DNA from 2 places in the Enterobacter sp. ECC-219 genome. Region 1 is predicted to be linked to the other one. Evidence: riboswitches for the same ligand, from Rfam matches in the RefSeq annotation. Region 1 holds a riboswitch; the other holds the start of a gene.
What was found. Region 1 has a riboswitch for thiamine pyrophosphate ahead of thiB (thiamine ABC transporter substrate binding subunit). Riboswitches for the same ligand answer to the same signal wherever they lie in the genome.

Region 1 (4,510 bases):
GGCCACCAGCATAAAAGCGGCATATACGCCATTCAGGCGGCGCCCCATCGTCATCAACCACAGCATGCGCAAGTCCTTGTGAAAGCGAATCGAAATTGGGTGAAAGAATAAACGAAAAAAGCCAGCAAAAACATTTTGCTGGCGGGTGATAAACACCAATACTCAGTCACACATGATCGAGGCGAGTTAGCGGGAAGAGGTCGGTTTCGTAACGTCCCACTGCATCAGTTCTTCCAATATTTTCAGCCGTTGCTCTGCACACTGGCGGGCCAGCCAGGACGATCCTTTTGTCGCTGAAAAGTACTGCTGATAAAACTGACGTGCGGTAGACCTCTTCATAATTTACCTCCTCACTTCATCGGAAAGCATTATTGGCCTAATATAGGGATTAATAAATTGCTGATTTTTTGTCAGGAGTTCCTCTTTTATGCCATCCGGTCGACTGCAACAACAATTTATCCGCCTGTGGCAGTGCTGCGAGGGTCAATCGCAGGAGACCACGCTTAACGAGCTGGCAGAACTTCTCAACTGCTCTCGCCGCCATATGCGCACGTTGCTCAACACCATGCAGCAGCAGGGCTGGCTAAGCTGGGAGGCCGAGGCCGGACGCGGCAAGCGCTCTCGCTTAACCTTCCTCTATACTGGTCTGGCGCTGCAGCAACAGCGGGCGGAGGATCTGCTGGAGCAGGATCGCATCGATCAGCTGGTCCAGCTGGTGGGCGACAAGGCCGCCGTGCGCCAGATGCTGGTCTCGCATCTGGGGCGCAGCTTTCGTCAGGGCCGCCACATTATGCGGGTGCTCTACTATCGGCCAATGAAAAACCTGTTGCCCGGCACGGCGTTACGTCGTTCTGAAACCCATATGGCCCGGCAGATATTCAGCGGCCTGACGAAAATAAATGAGGAAAACGGGGAACTGGAAGCGGACATCGCGCACCACTGGCAGCAGCTTTCCCCCCTGCACTGGCGTTTCTTTTTACGCCCGGGCATTCACTTCCACCACGGACGCGAGCTGGAGATGAGTGACGTCATCACCTCCCTGGAACGCGCCCGCACGCTTCCGCTCTATTCACACGTCTCGCGGATCCACTCCCCCACGGCCTGGACGCTGGACATTGAATTGTCGCAGCCGGACATATGGCTGCCGTGGCTGCTGGGCTACGTGCCCTCAATGATCCTGCCCGGCGAATGGCGATCGCTGAACAATTTTGCCAGCCTGCCGATTGGCACGGGCCCCTACTCCGTGACGCGCAATACCAACAACCAGCTCAAAATCCGCGCCTTTGATGACTATTTTGGCTATCGGGCGCTGATCGACGAAGTGAACGTCTGGGTATTACCGGATCTCAACGAAGAGCTGAGCGCAGGCCTGACGCTGGAAGGCCCCACAACAAGCGAAAAGGCGTTCGAAAGTCGCCTGGAGGAGGGCTGTTACTACCTGCTCTTTGACAGCCGCAGCCACCGCGGAGCAAACCACGACGTCCGCACGTGGATCAGCCATGTTCTGGCCCCGGCTAACCTGATTTATCACGCAGAGGAGCAATACCAGACCTGGTGGTTCCCGGCATATGGCCTGCTTCCGCGCTGGCACCATGCTCAGCCGGTGCGCAGTGGAAAACCTGCCGGGCTGGAGACCATCACCCTCAGCTACTATCGCGATCACATTGAGCACCGTTTTATCGCGAAGATTATGAGCAAGCTGCTGGCGGCCGAAGGCGTGACGCTGGCGATACAGGAAGTCGATTATGATGAATGGCACCGCGGGGATGTCGTCAGCGATATCTGGCTCAATAGCGCCAACTTCACGCTGCCGCTTGATTTCTCGCTCTTTTCTCACCTGTATGAAGTGCCCCTCATTCAGCACTGTATCAACCGGGACTGGCAGCAGGACGCCGCGAAGTGGCGGGCAGGCGAAATGGATCTGGCCGCATGGTGCCAAGAGCTGCTGGCCGGGCAGACGATCGTACCGTTGATCCACCACTGGCTGCTGATCCAGGGACAGCGCAGCATGCGCGGCCTGCGGATGAACACCCTGGGCTGGTTTGATTTTAAATCCGCCTGGTTTGCGCCGCCGGAACCATAACGCTTTCGAAATATTCACCAAATCATTACAATAGCGCCGTTCTCAACGGGGTGCTGCATCACAGATGTGCGCTGAGATAATACCCGTCGAACCTGATCCGGATAACGCCGGCGAAGGGATTTGAGGCTGTCGCTCAAAATCCTTTGCCACTCAACTCTGAGGTGCAAAGTGTTAAAAAAAGTTTTCCCCCTGCTGGCGCTGTTTGCGCTGCCTGCTTTCGCGAAACCCGTCCTGACGGTCTACACCTACGATTCCTTCTCCGCCGACTGGGGCCCTGGCCCGGTGGTAAAAAAAGCCTTTGAAGCCGACTGCAACTGCGAGCTGAAGTTCGTGGCGCTGGAAGATGGCGTGTCGCTGCTCAACCGTCTGCGCATGGAAGGGAAAAACAGCAAGGCCGACGTGGTGCTCGGGCTGGATAACAACCTGCTGGAAGCCGCGACGCAAACCAGACTGTTTGCCAAAAGCGGCGTGGCGGCAGATGCCGTCAACGTGCCGGGCGGCTGGAAAAACGACACCTTTGTGCCGTTCGATTACGGCTATTTTGCTTTTGTTTACGACAAAAATAAGCTGAAAAACCCACCGAAAAGCCTGAAAGAGCTGGTGGAAAGTGACCAGAAGTGGCGCGTGATCTATGAAGATCCGCGTACCAGCACGCCGGGTCTGGGCCTGCTGCTGTGGATGCAGAAAGTCTATGGAGATAAAGCGCCGGAAGCGTGGCAGAAACTGGCCGCAAAAACCGTCACCGTGACCAAGGGCTGGAGCGAAGCCTACGGCCTGTTCCTGAAAGGCGAAAGCGATCTGGTGCTGAGCTACACCACCTCTCCGGCCTACCACATCATCGCAGAGAAGAAAGACAACTACGCCGCCGCGAATTTTGCTGAAGGGCACTATCTGCAGGTGGAAGTGGCAGCGCGTACCGCCGCCAGCAAACAGCCGGAGCTGGCCGAGAAGTTCCTGAAGTTCATGGTTTCACCGGCGTTCCAGAATGCGATTCCCGCAGGCAACTGGATGTATCCGGTCACCAGCGTTACCCTGCCCGCAGGTTTCGAGCAGTTGACCAAACCAACAACCTCGCTGGAATTTACGCCGCAGCAGGTCGCCGCGCAGCGTGCAGCATGGGTAAGTGAATGGCAACGCGCCGTCAGCCGTTAATTCCCGGCTGGTTAATCCCCGGCCTGCTCGCCGCCATGCTGATGGTGGTGGTCAGCCTGGGGGCATTCCTTGCGTTGTGGTTTAATGCGCCAGAGAGCGATCTGCTCGCGCTCTGGCACGACAGCTATCTCTGGCACGTTATCCGGTTCTCTTTCTGGCAGGCGTTTCTTTCTGCGCTGCTGTCAGCGATCCCGGCCATTTTCCTCGCGCGAGCGCTGTACCGCCGGCGTTTTCCTGGCAGGCAGGCTCTGCTGCGCCTGTGCGCCATGACGCTGATCCTGCCAGTTCTGGTGGCCGTTTTTGGCATTCTGAGCGTCTACGGTCGTCAGGGCTGGCTGGCTTCGCTCTTTGCATCTTTGGGGCTGGAGTGGACCTTTTCCCCTTACGGGCTGAAGGGCATCCTGCTGGCGCACATTTTCTTCAATATGCCGATGGCGACGCGCCTCTTTTTACAGGCGCTGGAAAACATTCCCGGCGAACAGCGCCAGATTGCGGCTCAGCTCGGCATGCGCGGCTGGTCGTTCTTCCGCTTTGTCGAATGGCCGTGGCTGCGACGTCAGATTGCCCCGGTGGCCGCGCTAATCTTTATGCTCTGCTTCGCCAGCTTTGCCACCGTGCTTTCGCTCGGCGGCGGGCCGCAGGCCACCACCATCGAGCTGGCGATTTATCAGGCCTTAAGTTACGACTACGATCCGGGCCGCGCCGCGCTGCTGGCGATGGTGCAGATGGCGTGCTGTCTGGTGCTGGTGCTGCTGAGCCAGCGACTGAGTAAAGCCATTCCCGCTGGCAGTAATCAAATAACCGGCTGGCGCGACCCGCAGGACAGCCTGCACAGCCGCGTCGCCGATTTTATCCTGATTACGCTGGCGCTCATGCTGCTGCTGCCGCCGCTGCTGGCCGTTATCGTTGACGGACTGAACCTCAATCTCACGTCCGTCCTGCAGCAGCCCGTCCTCTGGGAAGCGACGTGGACCTCGCTGCGCATCGCGCTGGCAGCCGGGCTGGTCTGTGTACTTCTGACCATGATGCTGCTCTGGAGCAGCCGCGAGCTCTACGCGCGTCATGCTCGTAAAACCGGACAGGCGCTGGAGCTGACGGGCATGCTGATTCTGGCGATGCCGGGCATCGTGCTGGCGACGGGCTTCTTTTTACTGTTCAATAGCACCATCGGCCTGCCGGAAAGCGCCGACGGCATCGTCATTTTTACCAACGCCTTAATGGCCATCCCTTACGCGCTTAAGGTGCTGGAAAACCCGATGCGCGACGTCAACAGCC
Region 2 (4,510 bases), 2.5 Mb from region 1:
TAATTTTATCAATATCTTTTTCATTACAAAGCGATTCAAGCATGAAAAGATAAAAGCCGAATCTTTGTTGCAATTTAACTTCATGGATAGACTGATTAAATTCATTCGTTTTACTGAACAGATCAAAATATTTTTGGCATTTGATATTAAGAAGTTTGAAATCGTTAATACTGACATGAGACATTTGCAAATTCCTTAGGCGAGTATGCTGTACCTATTATGCCTCATGAAGATGTCTTATGCTTGTGATCCATGCTCTATAACGAGCATTCTGAACAATTAGTTTCCTCTATTAGTGATTGTTAACTAACGCGATGAGCCACTTTAAAAGAGGAAAAGAGGGATATGGCCTCCATTGGCAGCCACTTGACGATCTGCTCTAACCGCCCCATTGCTTAAACCATCGAGCAACCTCATTTGATGCCACATGTCCTGGGATTTTATCTCGCCCAAATATCACAACATTATCACTGCGCAGTTAAGGATTTGCGTGGCCATTAATGAGAATGATTCTTGATATGTAAGTTTTAACTATTCAGTCTCACTTGGGTATACCCGCTTGTGATTGACGTGAAGGCCCTCCCGACGCAACAGCTGCCAGATGCGGCGGTAGCCAAAACGCCTGCGCTCTAGTGCCAGCTCAGTGATGCGCCCTGATAAATGCGCATCAGCTGCCGGACGCTGAGCCTCATAGCGGCAGGTCGAAAGGGACAAACCTGTAAGCCTGCAGGCACGACGTTGCGACAGACCGGTCGCATCACACATAAACTCAACGACTTCCCGCTTCTGGCCTGTCGTCAGTACTTTCGCCCCAGAGCCACCTGAAGTGCCTCCTTATCCAGCATGGCTTCGGCAAGTAGCTTCCTGAGGCGGGCGTTCTCCTCTTCAAGAGATTTGAGCCGCTTCACCTCAGGAACTTCCATGCCACCAAACTTTTTGCGCCAGGTGTAGAAAGTGGCGTCGGAAAGGGCGTGCTTACGGCAGAGCTCACGGGCAGAAACTCCGGCTTCCGCTTCGCGAAGAATACTGATGATCTGTTCGTCGGAAAAACGCTTCTTCATGAGGATGTCCTCATGTGGCTTATGAAGACATTACTAACATCGGGGTATATTAATCAACGGGGAGCAGGTCAAACAGTGACAATCTTAAGAAAGTGCTATACGTGGCTCTCGACGGCGGTGGCGTAATGCATACCGAGTGTGATTCTTCATACAGCTTCTTTGCGTACACTTTTAATCAGATACTGAAGGCCGCAACGTGGGCAAAAAGTTTCACTGTGCTTGGCGCTGGTGTAAATCGCAGCGGGTTTGTCTGGATGGCAGAGAACGTCGCTCAGAAGGCGGTTCAGGAAGCGGGTGAACACCTTCAGCCTGATCCCGAGAGACGTAAGCATAAAAAAGTGCCTATCAAGATCGTGGTTGTTCTCTCGGAAGATATCAATAGAGCGGGGCAGTCAGAACTCGCAAATGTCTTTAATAATCATCTGAACGAGATTCGGCAGACTGTTGGCAAGGAATTTATCTTCGCCACTAACAGGGATAAAACCATCTGCGACTTCCAGACCATCGGACTCACTGAGCTTGGTGATCGCATGGGAGGGGAAGCAGTCTCGATGTCGAGCTACTGAATGAACAACTACCAAGGTGTTCATTGTGCCGTGTTCCTCGGATGTGCAAATTTGGGCGATAAAGACCGTAAGCGATGGGCAGACTATTGCGAACGTATCGGTTGGGATTTTGAAACGGTGATGGAGAAGAAGCGCCAGGCAATGTATTTTGAACGGTGCTACCAATTTCTTAGCCGAACATCCATTCGCAACACTGATACCGATCACCCTCTGGTGTTTGTCGTTCCCGACATGGCGGCAGCGGAATACCTCAAAACCTATTACTTCCCTGGCTCAACCATCGTATGCCTTGGAATCAAGAAAGCTGGAAAGCAGCAGGAAACGCGTTTGAAGATGCTGGAACATAAGGCTCAAGGGCTAACACCGAAGGAAACGGCTGAAGCGATGGGTGTGTCTCTGAGAACAGTTCGAAGCTACTGGAACCAAGAGGTTTGCTTATGATCACCGCACTTTATTGGTATCTGCTATTCCTGTTTATCTGGGATGTAATCCGCACCTTTGAACGACGTAGAAAAACAGAACGCAAAACTGAATCTCGGAATCCATGAGGTTTGGGTTATATCACAAAGGAGCTTAACGGCCCCTTTTTTCGTTTCTTTGGTGGGGTACAAACTGAGGTACAAGCTGGGGTACAGCGTGAAGAAGCGATAACCGGAAGGGCGGGCTTGCAACAGCAAGTAACTTCCCCTAATCTGGCAAAAAGTAAGTCAATTCTTACCAAATGACTCGGGGTGCCCTTCTTTGTGAAGGCTGAGAAATACCCGTATTACCTGATCTGGATAATGCCAGCGTAGGGAAGTCAGATGCCTTCCCGGTCATCGCTTCTTCACGCAAGGCAGGAGCGAACCCATGCAGCCTGACCTGCTCGATTTACACGTTTTACACCACTTCCGCACCCGTTGTCCGCTTACCCATTGTATGACCAACGATGTCGTACAGACCTTTACGGCCAACGTTTTGCTGGCACTTGGCGCATCCCCTGCAATGGTGGTTGAGGCCGAAGAGGCTGAACAGTTCGCCGCCGTCGCTGACGCGCTGCTGGTTAACGTCGGGACGCTGACTGCGCCGCGCGCGCAGGCGATGCGTCGGGCAATAGAAAGCGCCGTAGCGGCAGGCAAGCCCTGGACGCTGGATCCGGTTGCCGTGGGCGCCCTGACGTTCCGCACCCGTTTTTGCCATCAAATCCTTGCCCTGCAACCGGCCGCCATTCGCGGCAACGCTTCAGAAATCCTGGCTCTGGCGGGAATGAGCGCGGGCGGGCGCGGCGTCGATACAACCGACACCGCGGCCAGCGCGCTACCTGCCGCTCAGGCGCTGGCCCGGCAAACCAATGCCATCGTAGTGGTCACCGGTGAGGTGGATTACATCACTGATGGGCAACGCACCCGCACGGTTACGGGAGGTGATCCGCTGATGACCCGCGTGGTGGGAACCGGATGCGCGCTTTCTGCCGTCGTAGCGGCCAGCTGTTCGCTGCCGGGGGACAGGCTGGATAACGTTGCCGCCGCTTGCGGATGGATGAAGCGAGCCGGAACGGCAGCCGTTACGCGCTCGCGCGGGCCAGGCAGTTTTGCCGCCGCGTTCCTGGATGAACTCTACACGCTGGAGGAGCAGGCATGAAGCGGATTAACGCCCTGACCATAGCCGGCACCGATCCCAGCGGCGGCGCGGGCATCCAGGCCGATCTGAAAACCTTCTCGGCCCTTGGCGCGTACGGCTGCTCAGTGATTACCGCGCTGGTGGCACAAAACACGCGCGGCGTGCAGTCGGTCTACCGCATCGAGCCGGATTTTGTTGCCGCGCAGCTGGATTCGGTGTTCAGCGATGTGCGTATTGATACCACCAAGATCGGCATGCTGGCCGAAACGGACATTGTGGAAGCGGTGGCCGAACGGCTTAAGCGCTATCAGGTGCAAAATGTGGTGCTGGATACCGTCATGCTGGCAAAAAGCGGCGATCCGCTGCTCTCCGCCTCCGCCGTCGAGACGCTGCGCAATAAGCTGCTGCCGCAGGTGGCGCTCATCACGCCCAATCTGCCGGAAGCCGCCGCGCTGCTGGGCGCGCCGCACGCGCAAACTGAACGGGAAATGAAAGAGCAGGGCAATGCGCTGCTGGCGATGGGCTGCGGGGCGGTGCTGATGAAGGGCGGGCATCTGGATGATGCTGAAAGCCCGGACTGGCTTTTTACCCGTGACGGCGAAATGCGGTTTACCGCCCCGCGCGTGCAGACCAAAAACACCCACGGCACAGGGTGCACCCTCTCAGCCGCGCTGGCGGCGCTGCGCCCGCGGCATGACGGCTGGGCCGATACGGTACGCGAAGCGAAATCCTGGCTCTCGGCGGCGCTGGCAAAAGCCGATACTCTGGAAGTCGGTCACGGTATTGGGCCGGTTCATCATTTTCATGCGTGGTGGTAACCCAGTATACTGGCAGGAAACACCACGCCTGAGAATACAGAGATGGAACAAGCGCATACCCGGTTAATCGCTCAACTGACTGAACGGATCGCCGCGCCTGACAACACGCCGCTGTACCTGAAATTTGCCGAAACGGTAAAAAACGCGGTGCGCAGCGGGGTGCTGGAGCACGGGAACATTTTGCCCGGCGAGCGCGATCTGAGCCAGTTAACCGGCGTGTCGCGGATCACCGTGCGCAAAGCGATGCAGGCGCTGGAAGCCGAGGGGGTTGTGACGCGTGCCCGGGGTTACGGCACGCAAATTAACAACATCTTCGAATACTCGCTCAAGGCAGCGCGCGGTTTCTCTCAGCAGGTAGTGCTGCGCGGTAAAACGCCAAACACGCTGTGGGTCAATAAACGCGTGGTGAAATGCCCGGAAGAGGTGGCGGGCCACCTGTCGCTGGAGCCGAACAGCGACGTCTTTT

Region 2: linked by a shared signal. The riboswitch ahead of thiM (hydroxyethylthiazole kinase) and the one ahead of thiB (thiamine ABC transporter substrate binding subunit) in region 1 are both predicted to bind thiamine pyrophosphate.

Annotation. Positions count from the first base shown of each region.
Region 1 covers NZ_CP143680.1:1,436,094-1,440,603, reverse strand. The annotation lists gene V1603_RS06760 (sugar efflux transporter) at 1-66, opposite strand, end outside; gene sgrT (glucose uptake inhibitor SgrT) at 187-339, opposite strand; gene sgrR (HTH-type transcriptional regulator SgrR) at 428-2,083, shown strand; TPP riboswitch at 2,120-2,220, shown strand; gene thiB (thiamine ABC transporter substrate binding subunit) at 2,252-3,235, shown strand; gene thiP (thiamine/thiamine pyrophosphate ABC transporter permease ThiP) at 3,211-4,510, shown strand, end outside.
Region 2 covers NZ_CP143680.1:4,002,809-4,007,318, reverse strand. The annotation lists gene V1603_RS19050 (AIPR family protein) at 1-184, opposite strand, end outside; partial or broken gene V1603_RS19045 (transposase) at 550-1,061, opposite strand; gene V1603_RS19040 (hypothetical protein) at 1,163-1,627, shown strand; gene V1603_RS19035 (helix-turn-helix domain-containing protein) at 1,628-2,068, shown strand; TPP riboswitch at 2,345-2,441, shown strand; gene thiM (hydroxyethylthiazole kinase) at 2,477-3,247, shown strand; gene thiD (bifunctional hydroxymethylpyrimidine kinase/phosphomethylpyrimidine kinase) at 3,244-4,044, shown strand; gene V1603_RS19020 (GntR family transcriptional regulator) at 4,087-4,510, shown strand, end outside.